One region of the Streptomyces malachitofuscus genome, then DNA from elsewhere that is predicted to be linked to it. Evidence: riboswitches for the same ligand, from Rfam matches in the RefSeq annotation. Region 1 holds a riboswitch; each other region holds the start of a gene.
The links. A riboswitch is a leader RNA that binds a small molecule or an ion and turns the genes downstream of it on or off. The one in region 1 is predicted to bind cobalamin.
Positions count from the first base shown of each region.

Region 2: linked by a shared signal. The riboswitch ahead of ACZ44S_RS13235 (energy-coupling factor ABC transporter permease) and the one ahead of ACZ44S_RS17035 (cobalamin biosynthesis protein) in region 1 are both predicted to bind cobalamin.
Region 3: linked by a shared signal. The riboswitch ahead of ACZ44S_RS11100 (ribonucleoside-diphosphate reductase subunit alpha) and the one ahead of ACZ44S_RS17035 (cobalamin biosynthesis protein) in region 1 are both predicted to bind cobalamin.

Region 1 covers NZ_JBVIGA010000010.1:203,727-206,993, reverse strand. The annotation lists gene ACZ44S_RS17045 (inorganic phosphate transporter) at 103-1,356, shown strand; gene ACZ44S_RS17040 (hypothetical protein) at 1,388-1,609, shown strand; cobalamin riboswitch at 1,762-1,899, shown strand; gene ACZ44S_RS17035 (cobalamin biosynthesis protein) at 2,022-2,963, shown strand; gene ACZ44S_RS17030 (cobyric acid synthase) at 2,960-3,267, shown strand, end outside.
Region 2 covers NZ_JBVIGA010000007.1:279,687-282,953, reverse strand. The annotation lists gene ACZ44S_RS13240 (ABC transporter substrate-binding protein) at 1-1,143, opposite strand, end outside; cobalamin riboswitch at 1,346-1,528, shown strand; gene ACZ44S_RS13235 (energy-coupling factor ABC transporter permease) at 1,559-2,278, shown strand; partial or broken gene ACZ44S_RS13230 (energy-coupling factor ABC transporter substrate-binding protein) at 2,275-2,628, shown strand; gene cbiQ (cobalt ECF transporter T component CbiQ) at 2,899-3,267, shown strand, end outside.
Region 3 covers NZ_JBVIGA010000006.1:174,251-177,517, reverse strand. The annotation lists gene mctP (monocarboxylate uptake permease MctP) at 1-1,105, shown strand, start outside; gene ACZ44S_RS11105 (GNAT family N-acetyltransferase) at 1,184-1,690, shown strand; cobalamin riboswitch at 1,706-1,875, shown strand; gene ACZ44S_RS11100 (ribonucleoside-diphosphate reductase subunit alpha) at 2,000-3,267, shown strand, end outside.

The DNA of each region.
Region 1 (3,267 bases):
CCCCCTCTTACGGTCACCACGATGCCGGTTCCAGTTCATCTTCCGTTCACCCTGGTTACCTACGTTCGACCAGCCAATGACCTCGAACGATTGCCTGGGTAAATGGAAAGCTTCTCGCTGATCCTCGCGATTGTGGTGGTAACCGCACTCGCGTTCGATTTCACGAACGGTTTCCACGACACCGCGAACGCGATGGCAACGACCATTTCGACCGGTGCGCTCAAGCCCAAGGTCGCGGTGGCCATGTCCGCCGTGCTGAACCTTGTCGGCGCATTCCTCTCGGTGGAGGTCGCCAACACGATCTCCAAGGGCCTCGTCGACGAGGCCGGCATCCGTCCCGAGGTCATCTTCGCCGCGTTGGTCGGCGCGATCCTCTGGAACCTCCTGACCTGGCTGGTCGGTCTGCCGTCCAGCTCCTCGCACGCGCTCATGGGCGGTCTGATCGGCGCCACGGTCGCCTCCGCCGGCTTCGGCGCGGTGCACGGCGACGTCCTCGTCACCAAGGTGCTGATCCCCGCGATCGCCGCCCCGCTGGTGGCCGGCCTCGCCGCGATGTTCGCCACCCGCCTCACCTACCGCCTGGGCAGGAACGCCGACGGCGAGGCCTCCAAGAAGGGCTACCGGGCGGGGCAGATCGCCTCCGCCGGCCTGGTCTCCCTGGCCCACGGCACCAACGACGCCCAGAAGACGATGGGCATCATCACCCTGGCCCTGGTGGCCGGCGGCACCCTGGCCCCCGACTCCGACCCGCCCATGTGGGTCATCCTCTCGGCGGGCATCGCCATCGCACTCGGCACCTACCTCGGCGGCTGGCGCATCATCCGCACCATGGGCAAGGGCCTGACCGATCTCCAGCCGCAGCAGGGCTTCGCCGCCCAGACCAGTGCCGCGACGGTCATCCTGGCCTCCTCGCACCTCGGCTTCTCCCTCTCCACCACGCATTCCGTTTCCGGTTCCGTGATGGGTGCGGGCCTGGGCCGCAAGGGCGGTGTCGTCCGCTGGTCGACCGCCACCCGGATGTTCGTCGCCTGGGGTCTGACGCTGCCGGCGGCGGCCCTCGTCGCCGCGCTCGCCGAGTGGGTCTGCGGCTTCGGCGACTGGGGCACCGCCCTCGTGGCCGTCTTCCTGGTCGCGTCCAGTGCCGCCATCTGGAAGATCTCCCGGCGCGAGGTCATCGACCACACCAACGTCAACGACCACGACGAGCCGGGCGAGGAGCCGTCCGGCGTGGTCACGCAGGCGATGGCCGCGGTCACCCCTCCCCCGGCGGGCACCGTGACCGACGAGCTCGCGGCCACGATCCCGGCTCCGGCGTCCGCCGACCCGTCGGCCCCGTCGGCCACGACCACCGTCTGACCGCGACCCGGTACGAAGGAAGTAGAGCACCATGAAGATCGACTGGGCGGCCCTCGGTTCCGTCTTCGGCGTCAGCCTCGTGGTCACCGTGGCCCTGGTGGCCCTGTTCACCCTCGGCATCTCCGGTCTGTCCCGCCGCGAGCGGGCCGCCGCACAGGGCCAGTCCGCGGCCCTGGCGGTCACCGGCGCCTACGCCTGCTTCGCGGCGTGCGCGGCGGCGGTGGGGTACGGGATCTACATGATCATGGCCTGACCGCAGAGCGCATCCGTCCGGCGGGCGGTGCGGGAGTTCCGGCTCCCGCACCGCCCGCCGGCGTGTGCGCGGCCCGCCCGCGGTTCACCCACCGGCGCCTCTCTGTGGGGCTCAGCACACTTCAGCCTCGCAGGTCAACGGCAAGTTGACGGCCCTTCGGGAGCCGTGGTGGACTGCCTCAGCCATTACGGCGGCAGGAGAGGAAGCCGGTGCGATTCCGGCGCGGTCCCGCCACTGTCACCGGGGTGCACACCCCGGGAGCCAGGAACTCTCACCGCCGGTCTCGTCGAACCAGGGCGTGGACACCCTGAGTGAGGACATATCGCCATGCGCGGCTGCCTGCCGAGGTCGACCAGCGACGTACCACCCCGCTTCGGGGCCGCTCCCTCCGGATCCGTCACCGGCTGAACCCATGGGTGCCGACCGCGTGTTCGCGTACGGCGCCGCCGCCGGCCTCCTCGGCGACCTGCTGCTCGGCGATCCCCGCCGAGGGCATCCGGTCGCCGCTTTCGGACGGGCCGCGGCCGCCGTGGAACGGGTGCTGTGGCGGGACGACCGGGGCCGGGGCGCCGTGCACACCGCCGTGTGCGTCGGCGGGACCGTCGTCCTGGGCGCCCTCGCCGCCCGCTGTGTACGCTCCTCCCCCGCCGCCTCCACCGCCCTGACCGCCGCCGCCACCTGGGCCGTCGTGGGCGGCACCTCGCTGGCCCGTGAGGCCCGCGCCGTCGGGCGGGCCCTGGAGGCCGGGGACGTCGAGGCGGCCCGGGCCCGGCTGCCCCATCTGTGCGGCCGGGATCCGCAGGCGCTGGACGCCGACGGCATCGCCCGCGCGGTGGTCGAGTCCGTCGCCGAGAACACCTCCGACGCCGTGGTGGGCGCGCTGGTGTGGGGTGCCGTCGCCGGGGTGCCGGGCCTGCTCGGGTTCCGGGCGGTCAACACGCTCGACGCGATGGTCGGCCACAAGTCCCCCCGCCACCTCCGCTACGGCTGGGCCTCCGCCCGCCTCGACGACGTCGCCGGCTGGCCGGGGGCGCGGCTGACCGCCGTACTCGCCGCCCTCGCGGGACCCGACCCGCGCGGAGCGGTACGGGCGTGGCGCGCGGACGCGGCGAAGCACCCGAGCCCCAACGCCGGACCGGTCGAGGCGTCCTTCGCGGGCGCGCTCGGCGTACGGCTCGGCGGGACCCTCTCCTACGGCGGACGGGTCGAGCACCGGCCGGTCCTGGGCGGCGGCGGGCGTGCCGTGGCCGTGTCCGACATCGAGCGGGCGGTACGGCTCTCGCGGCGGGTCGGCTGGCTCGCGCTCGGGGTCGGAGCCGCCGCGCGGAGCGTCATGAAAGGACGTGCATCGTGAGCGGTGGGGGGCTGCTGGTCGCCGGGACCACCTCGGACGCCGGCAAGAGCGTGGTGACCGCCGGGATCTGCCGGTGGCTGGTGCGGCAGGGCGTCAAGGTCGCCCCGTTCAAGGCGCAGAACATGTCGCTGAACTCGTTCGTGACGCGGGAGGGCGCGGAGATCGGGCGGGCGCAGGCCATGCAGGCCCAGGCCTGCCGCGTCGAACCGACCGCGCTGATGAACCCGGTGCTGCTCAAGCCGGGCGGCGAACGGTCCAGCCAGGTGGTGCTGCTGGGCAGGCCGGTCGGCGAGATGAGCGCCCG
Region 2 (3,267 bases), on a different contig from region 1:
GAGGGCGTGGTCCTGCCGGACCTTGTCACCGGAGGGGTAGTAGAGGGTGAAGGAGGCGCGGCGGCCGTTCCTGGCGCGGATGCCGTCCTCGCCCGCCTTCCAGCCGGCCTTGTCGAGGATCCGCCCCGCCTCGTCGAGGTCCTGGTCGCGTTCGACGCCGCGGGCGAACCAGGGGTCGTCCACGGGCAGCGGGCCGTAGGCGGGGCGGCCGGCGCCGTCGAGGATCTTGTCGACCATGGCCTCGCGGTCCACGGCGAGGTCCAGGGCCCGCCGGATCGCGGTGTCGCCGGTGACGGGATTGCCGGTGGGGAGGGTGACGGCGCGGAAGTCGTAGGTGGTCGCCCGGTGGGTCCTGCGCCCGTCGTCGTTCTTGAAGGTGGCGGCGAGGTTGGGCGGGAGGGTGGCGCCGTCCAGGTCGCCGGAGCGCAGCCGGGTGGCGCGGACGTCGTCGTCGGCGATGATCGCCATGGTGAGCTTTTTCACCTTAGGGGCGCCGCCCCAGTAGTCCGGGTTGGCCTTGAAGGTGAGCTTTTCGCCCTTGCTCCAGCCGGTGAGGACGTACGGTCCGGTGCCGACCGGCTCGGTGTTGAAGGCGCCGGTGTTGGGGTCCTGCTTCCCGGCGATGTGTTCGGGGACGACGGGCAGGACCGTGCGGGCGGCGAAGGCCGCGTAGGGGTAGTCCAGGGTGAAGACGACCTTGTCGTCGCCGTCCGCGCGGACCTCCTTGACGGCGTCCAGTTCGCTCTTGGCGGGGTTGTTGGTCCTGTCGTCCAGGACGGTGCGGTACGTGAACACGACGTCGTCGGCGGTGAGCGGCTCGCCGTCGCTGAACTCGACGCCGTCGCGCAGGGTGTAGGTGTAGGTGCGGCCACCGTCGGTGACCTCGGGGAGCGCCTTCGCCAGCGCGGGCTTCAGGCTGAGATCGGCGTTCCGGGCGAGGAGCCCGTCGAAGATCTTGGAGTTGCCGTCCTTGCCGTAGCCGAGCAGGGGGCTGAGGGTGTCCGGTTCGGTGGAGACCCCGATCACGACGGAATCGGCGGCCGCACCGCCGTCCGCACCGCCGTCGCCCGGCGCCGAACAGGCGGCGAGCGCACCGGCCATGGCCACCGCGGCGGCTGCTCCCCGTATGCGTCGGGTAGTCATCGAACCTCACATCCCTGTTGCCTGGATATCGCTGTTGCATATTAAGTGCAGCAAGGTTCTGCCCAGGACGGTGGCCCCTCAGTCCCCCGGCCCGGCGGACGGCACCGCGCGTGTCAAGTGCGCAGGTGTGCGCCGGGACGCGAGCTGCCGGGCGCCGTCCGCGCGCCCCCTGTGACCGCTTGTCACCGGGCCGGTACGGGCACTACTGTCACCACGCCTTGGTGACGGGAAATCGGTGCGATACCGGTGCGGCCCTCGCCACTGTGATCGGGAAGTCCGGCTCCGGCCCTCACGGGCAGCCACTGGGTTCTTCGGGACCCGGGAAGGCGGAGCACGGGCGGTGGTACCCGTCAGCCAGGAGACCGGCCAAGGCGCGTCAACCATCCACGAGGTGCTGGAGAGGGTCTGCTGAGCCATGCACATAGCCGAGGGTTTTCTGCCTCCGGCGCACGCGGTCGCCTGGGGTGTCGCGTCGGCGCCGTTCGTCGTCCACGGAGCCCGGTCGCTCATCCGTGAAGTGCGGGAACATCCCGAGAGCACGCTGCTGCTCGGTGCGTCGGGAGCCTTCACGTTCGTCCTGTCCGCGCTGAAACTGCCGTCGGTGACCGGCAGTTGCTCCCACCCCACCGGTACGGGGCTGGGCGCCATCCTGTTCCGGCCGCCGGTCATGGCGGTGCTGGGCACCATCACCCTGCTGTTCCAGGCGCTGCTCCTCGCCCACGGTGGTCTGACCACGCTGGGCGCCAACGTCTTCTCGATGGCGATCGTCGGCCCCTGGGCCGGGTACGGCGGCTACCGGCTGCTGCGCCGGTACGACGTGCCGCTGATGGCCGCCGTGTTCTTCGGAGCGTTCGTGGCCGACCTGTCGACGTACTGCGTGACGAGCGTGCAGCTGGCGCTCGCCTTCCCCGACCCCGGCAGCGGATTCCTGGGCGCGCTCGGCAAGTTCGGTTCCATCTTCGCCGTCACGCAGATCCCGCTCGCGGTGAGCGAGGGGCTGCTGACCGTGCTGGTGATGCGCCTGCTGGTGCAGTCCAGCAAGGGGGAACTGACGCGGCTCGGAGTGCTCGTGACCTCGGTGGCCGGGCGGAAGCCGGCGGAGTCGGCGGAGTCGGCCGAGGCGGTGGCCCGATGAGCCGTAACGCAAGGATCAACGGCCTGCTGCTGCTCCTCGTGGCCGCGCTCGCCGTGCTGCCGCTGGTGCTCGGGCTCGGGGACCACAAGGAGGAGCCGTTCACGGGCGCGGACGCGGAGGCGGAGACCGCGATCACCGAGATCGACCCGGACTACGAGCCGTGGATCTCGCCGCTGTACGAACCGCCGTCCGGCGAGATCGAGTCGGCGCTGTTCGCCCTCCAGGCGGCGATCGGCGCGGGCGTCCTCGCGTACTACTTCGGACTGCGGCGCGGCCGACGGCAGGGCGCGGCCCGGGCCGCCTCGGCGGGCGCCGCACCGGGGGCGGGAGACGGCGGTCCGGCGAGCGACGGCCGGACGCCGGCACCGACGACGGGCCCGGATGCGGCGTCCGGCTCCCGGGCGGCGACGGCACCCGGGGCCGGCCCGGGCCCGGGCTCCGCCGACGAGTCCGGGCCGCTCGCCGGCACCGGTGGAACGGCCGCGTCAGTCGTCCCGGGCTCCGGCTCCGGCGACGCGGCCGGCTGCGGGCACGGGGACGGCTCGGGCTTCGGGGACGCGGCGGATGCCGGTCCTGGTGACGGCGGCGGGGCCGCGGCGCGGGCGCGGGGCTGAGTTCTCGTGCTGCCGATCGACGCGGCGGCGCACAGCAGTCGCTGGCGCCGCCGTCATCCGGTGGACAAGGCCGTACTGGGGCTCGGTCTCACCGTGCTCGCGATCTCGCTGCCGCCCTGGCCGGGCGCGGCCCTGGTGCTGGTGACCGCGCTCGCCGTGCTGCTCGGCCCGGCGGGGGTGCCCGGGCGGCGGCTGTGGCGGGCCTACCGGGTGCCGCTGGGCTTCTGTGTCACCGGGGCGCTCACCCTGCTGGTGCAGGTGGGCGGGCCGGACGGCTTCGTGTCCCCCGCCGAGGACGGGCCGCTGCGCGCCGGGGAGTTGCTGCTGCGCACCTCGGCGGCGTCCCTTGGTGTGCTGCTGTTCGCGTTCACCACC
Region 3 (3,267 bases), on a different contig from region 1:
GATCGCCTTCGGTGTGCTGGCCGCGTACACGTACTCGTCGGGTCTGCGCGCTCCCGCTCTGATCGCCTTCGTGAAGGACACGCTGATCTACATCGTCATCGCGGTGGCGATCATCTACATCCCGATCAAGCTGGGCGGCTTCGACGAGATCTTCGCCTCCGCGCGGGAGGCCTACAGCCAGACCAACCCGGCCACGGGCGCACCGCGCGGTGCGCTGGTACCGGGCGAGGCGAGCCAGTGGACGTACGCCACGCTGGCGCTCGGCTCAGCGCTCGCGCTGTTCATGTACCCGCACTCGATCACCGCGACGCTGTCCTCGCGCAGCCGTGAGGTGATCCGCCGCAACACCACGATCCTGCCGCTGTACTCGCTGATGCTGGGTCTGCTGGCGCTGCTCGGCTTCATGGCCATCGCGGCCGGGGTCAAGGTCAGCAACGGCCAGCTGGCCATTCCGCAGCTGTTCGAGAACATGTTCCCGGCCTGGTTCGCGGGCGTGGCCTTCGCGGCGATCGGCATCGGCGCACTGGTGCCGGCGGCGATCATGTCGATCGCGGCGGCGAACCTGTTCACCCGCAACATCTACAAGGACTTCATCAAGCCGGACGCGACGCCCAAGCAGGAGACCCAGGTCTCCAAGATCGTGTCCCTGCTGGTGAAGGTGGGCGCGCTGCTCTTCGTCCTGACCATGGACAAGACGGTCGCGATCAACTTCCAGCTCCTCGGCGGCATCTGGATCCTGCAGACCTTCCCGGCGCTGGTGGGCGGCCTGTTCACCCGCTGGTTCCACCGCTGGGCGCTGATCGGCGGCTGGGCCGTCGGCATGATCTACGGCACGGCCGCCGCGTACGGGGTGGCCTCGCCGACGCAGAAGCACTTCGGCGGGTCGTCGAAGGAGATCCCGGGCATCGGCGAGATCGGCTACATCGGTCTCACCGCCTTCGTGCTCAACGTCGTGGTCACGGTCGTCCTGACCTTCGTCCTGCGGGCCCTCAAGGCGCCCGAGGGCATCGACCAGACCAAGCCGGAGGACTACACGGCGGACGCGGGCGACCCCGGAGTCCAGGTGGAGCTTCCGCCGGCCACGGCCGGCAGCAGCAGCCACTGACGCCGTAGTCGCATCCGAGGACGGGCCGCCGGAGAAATCCGGCGGCCCGTCCTCGTACCCGTCCGGCACACTCCCCCCATGGACATCGTCATCAGGCCGGTGCAGCCCGGCGAGTACGAGCAGCTGGGTGAGATCACCGCGGGGGCCTATCTGCTGGACGGACTGCTGGACTTCGGGGAGAGCGACGCGTACCTCGGTGAGCTGCGCGACGTGGCGAAGCGGGCGGCCGCGGCCGAGGTGCTGGTCGCCGCGGAGCACGGAGTGGTGCTGGGCGGGGTGACGTTCGTGCCGGGCCCCGGGCCGATGGCCGACATAGCGGGGCCGGGCGAGGCGGAGATCCGGATGCTGGCGGTGGCCCGCGCGGGCCGGGGCCGCGGGGCCGGGGAGGCTCTGGTGCGCGCCTGTGTCGACCGGGCACGGGGGATCGAGGGGTGCAGGCGGATCGTGCTGTCGACCCAGCGCACCATGCACTCCGCCCACCGCATCTACGAACGGCTGGGCTTCACCCGCACCCCGGACCGGGACTGGAACCCGCTGCCGGAGCTGGACGACATCATGCTCCTCACCTACGAGTTGACGCTCTGACACCGGTCCGACACAACATATGGGGGTGCTGGCGGCACCCGGCACAAGATGTATGCTCATGCTCGCTGTCGCCGCAGGGGAATCCGGTGCGAATCCGGAACTGTCCCGCAACGGTGTACCCATGCCTGCCCGCCCGCGGGCGCATGGGCGTCAGTCCGAGGACCTGCCGACAGTGCGCCCGGCCGTCCGGTCCGGGTGCCCTGACGTCCGGGCCTCGCGGAATGGGCCGGTGGACGCGACGCCGCGTGCGCTCGTGTGCTGCCCCCTGCGCTCTTCGAGGCCCCCGTGCCGAGCGAGGGAGAGCCCCACGTGACCATCGCGCCAGCCGATCCGGCTTCAGCGATCGACGTGACCGAGGAGGGCGGCGGCCCCGGTGCCGCGCTGCTGCGGACCCTGACGGAGCTGACCGCCGACCTGCCCGACGCCGACCCCGGCCGGGTCGCCGCCGCGGCGCTGCGCGGCCGGTCCGCGGACGCCGACGAGGCGGAGCTGCGGGAACTGGCCACCGAGGCGGCGGCCGGGCTCATCTCCGAGGACCCGGCCTACTCCCGGCTGGCCGCCCGGCTGCTGACCATCGCCATCCGCGCGGAGGCCGCCTCCCAGGGCGTCACGTCGTTCACCCGGTCCGTCGCGACCGGGCACCGCGAGGGTCTCATCGCCGACCGGACCGCCGCGTTCGTCCGGCTGCACGGGGACCGGCTCGACGCGCTGATCGACACCCGCGCCGACGACCGCTTCGGCTACTTCGGCCTGCGCACCCTGCACAGCCGCTACCTGCTGCGGCATCCGGTCACCCGCAAGGTCGTCGAGACGCCCCAGCACTTCCTGCTGCGGGTCGCCGCCGGTCTCGCCGAGGACGACGGCGCCCGCGCGGTGGAGGAGGTCGCCGCGCTGTACACGCTGATGAGCCGCCTGGAGTACCTGCCCTCCTCCCCCACCCTGTTCAACTCCGGTACCCGGCACCCCCAGATGTCGTCCTGCTACCTGCTGGACTCCCCCAAGGACGAGCTGGACTCCATCTACGACCGCTACCACCAGGTCGCCCGGCTCTCCAAGCACGCCGGCGGCATCGGGCTGGCCTACTCCCGCATCCGCTCGCGGGGTTCGCTGATCCGCGGCACCAACGGGCACTCCAACGGCATCGTCCCGTTCCTGAAGACGCTGGACGCCTCGGTCGCGGCCGTGAACCAGGGCGGGCGGCGCAAGGGCGCGGCGGCGGTCTACCTGGAGACCTGGCACTCCGACATCGAGGAGTTCCTGGAGCTGCGCGACAACACCGGTGAGGACGCCCGCCGTACGCACAACCTGAACCTCGCGCACTGGGTGCCGGACGAGTTCATGCGCCGGGTTGACGCCGACGGGCAGTGGTCGCTCTTCTCCCCGGCGGACGTGCCGGAGCTGGTGGACCTGTGGGGCGAGGAGTTCGCTGCGGCGTACCGGGCCGCCGAGGCGAAGGGTCTGGAGCGCAGGACGCTCCCGGCGCGGGAGCTGTACGGCCGGATGATGCGCACCCTCGCACAGACCGGCAACGGCTGGATGACGTTCAAGGACACCGCCAACCGGACGGCCAACCAGAC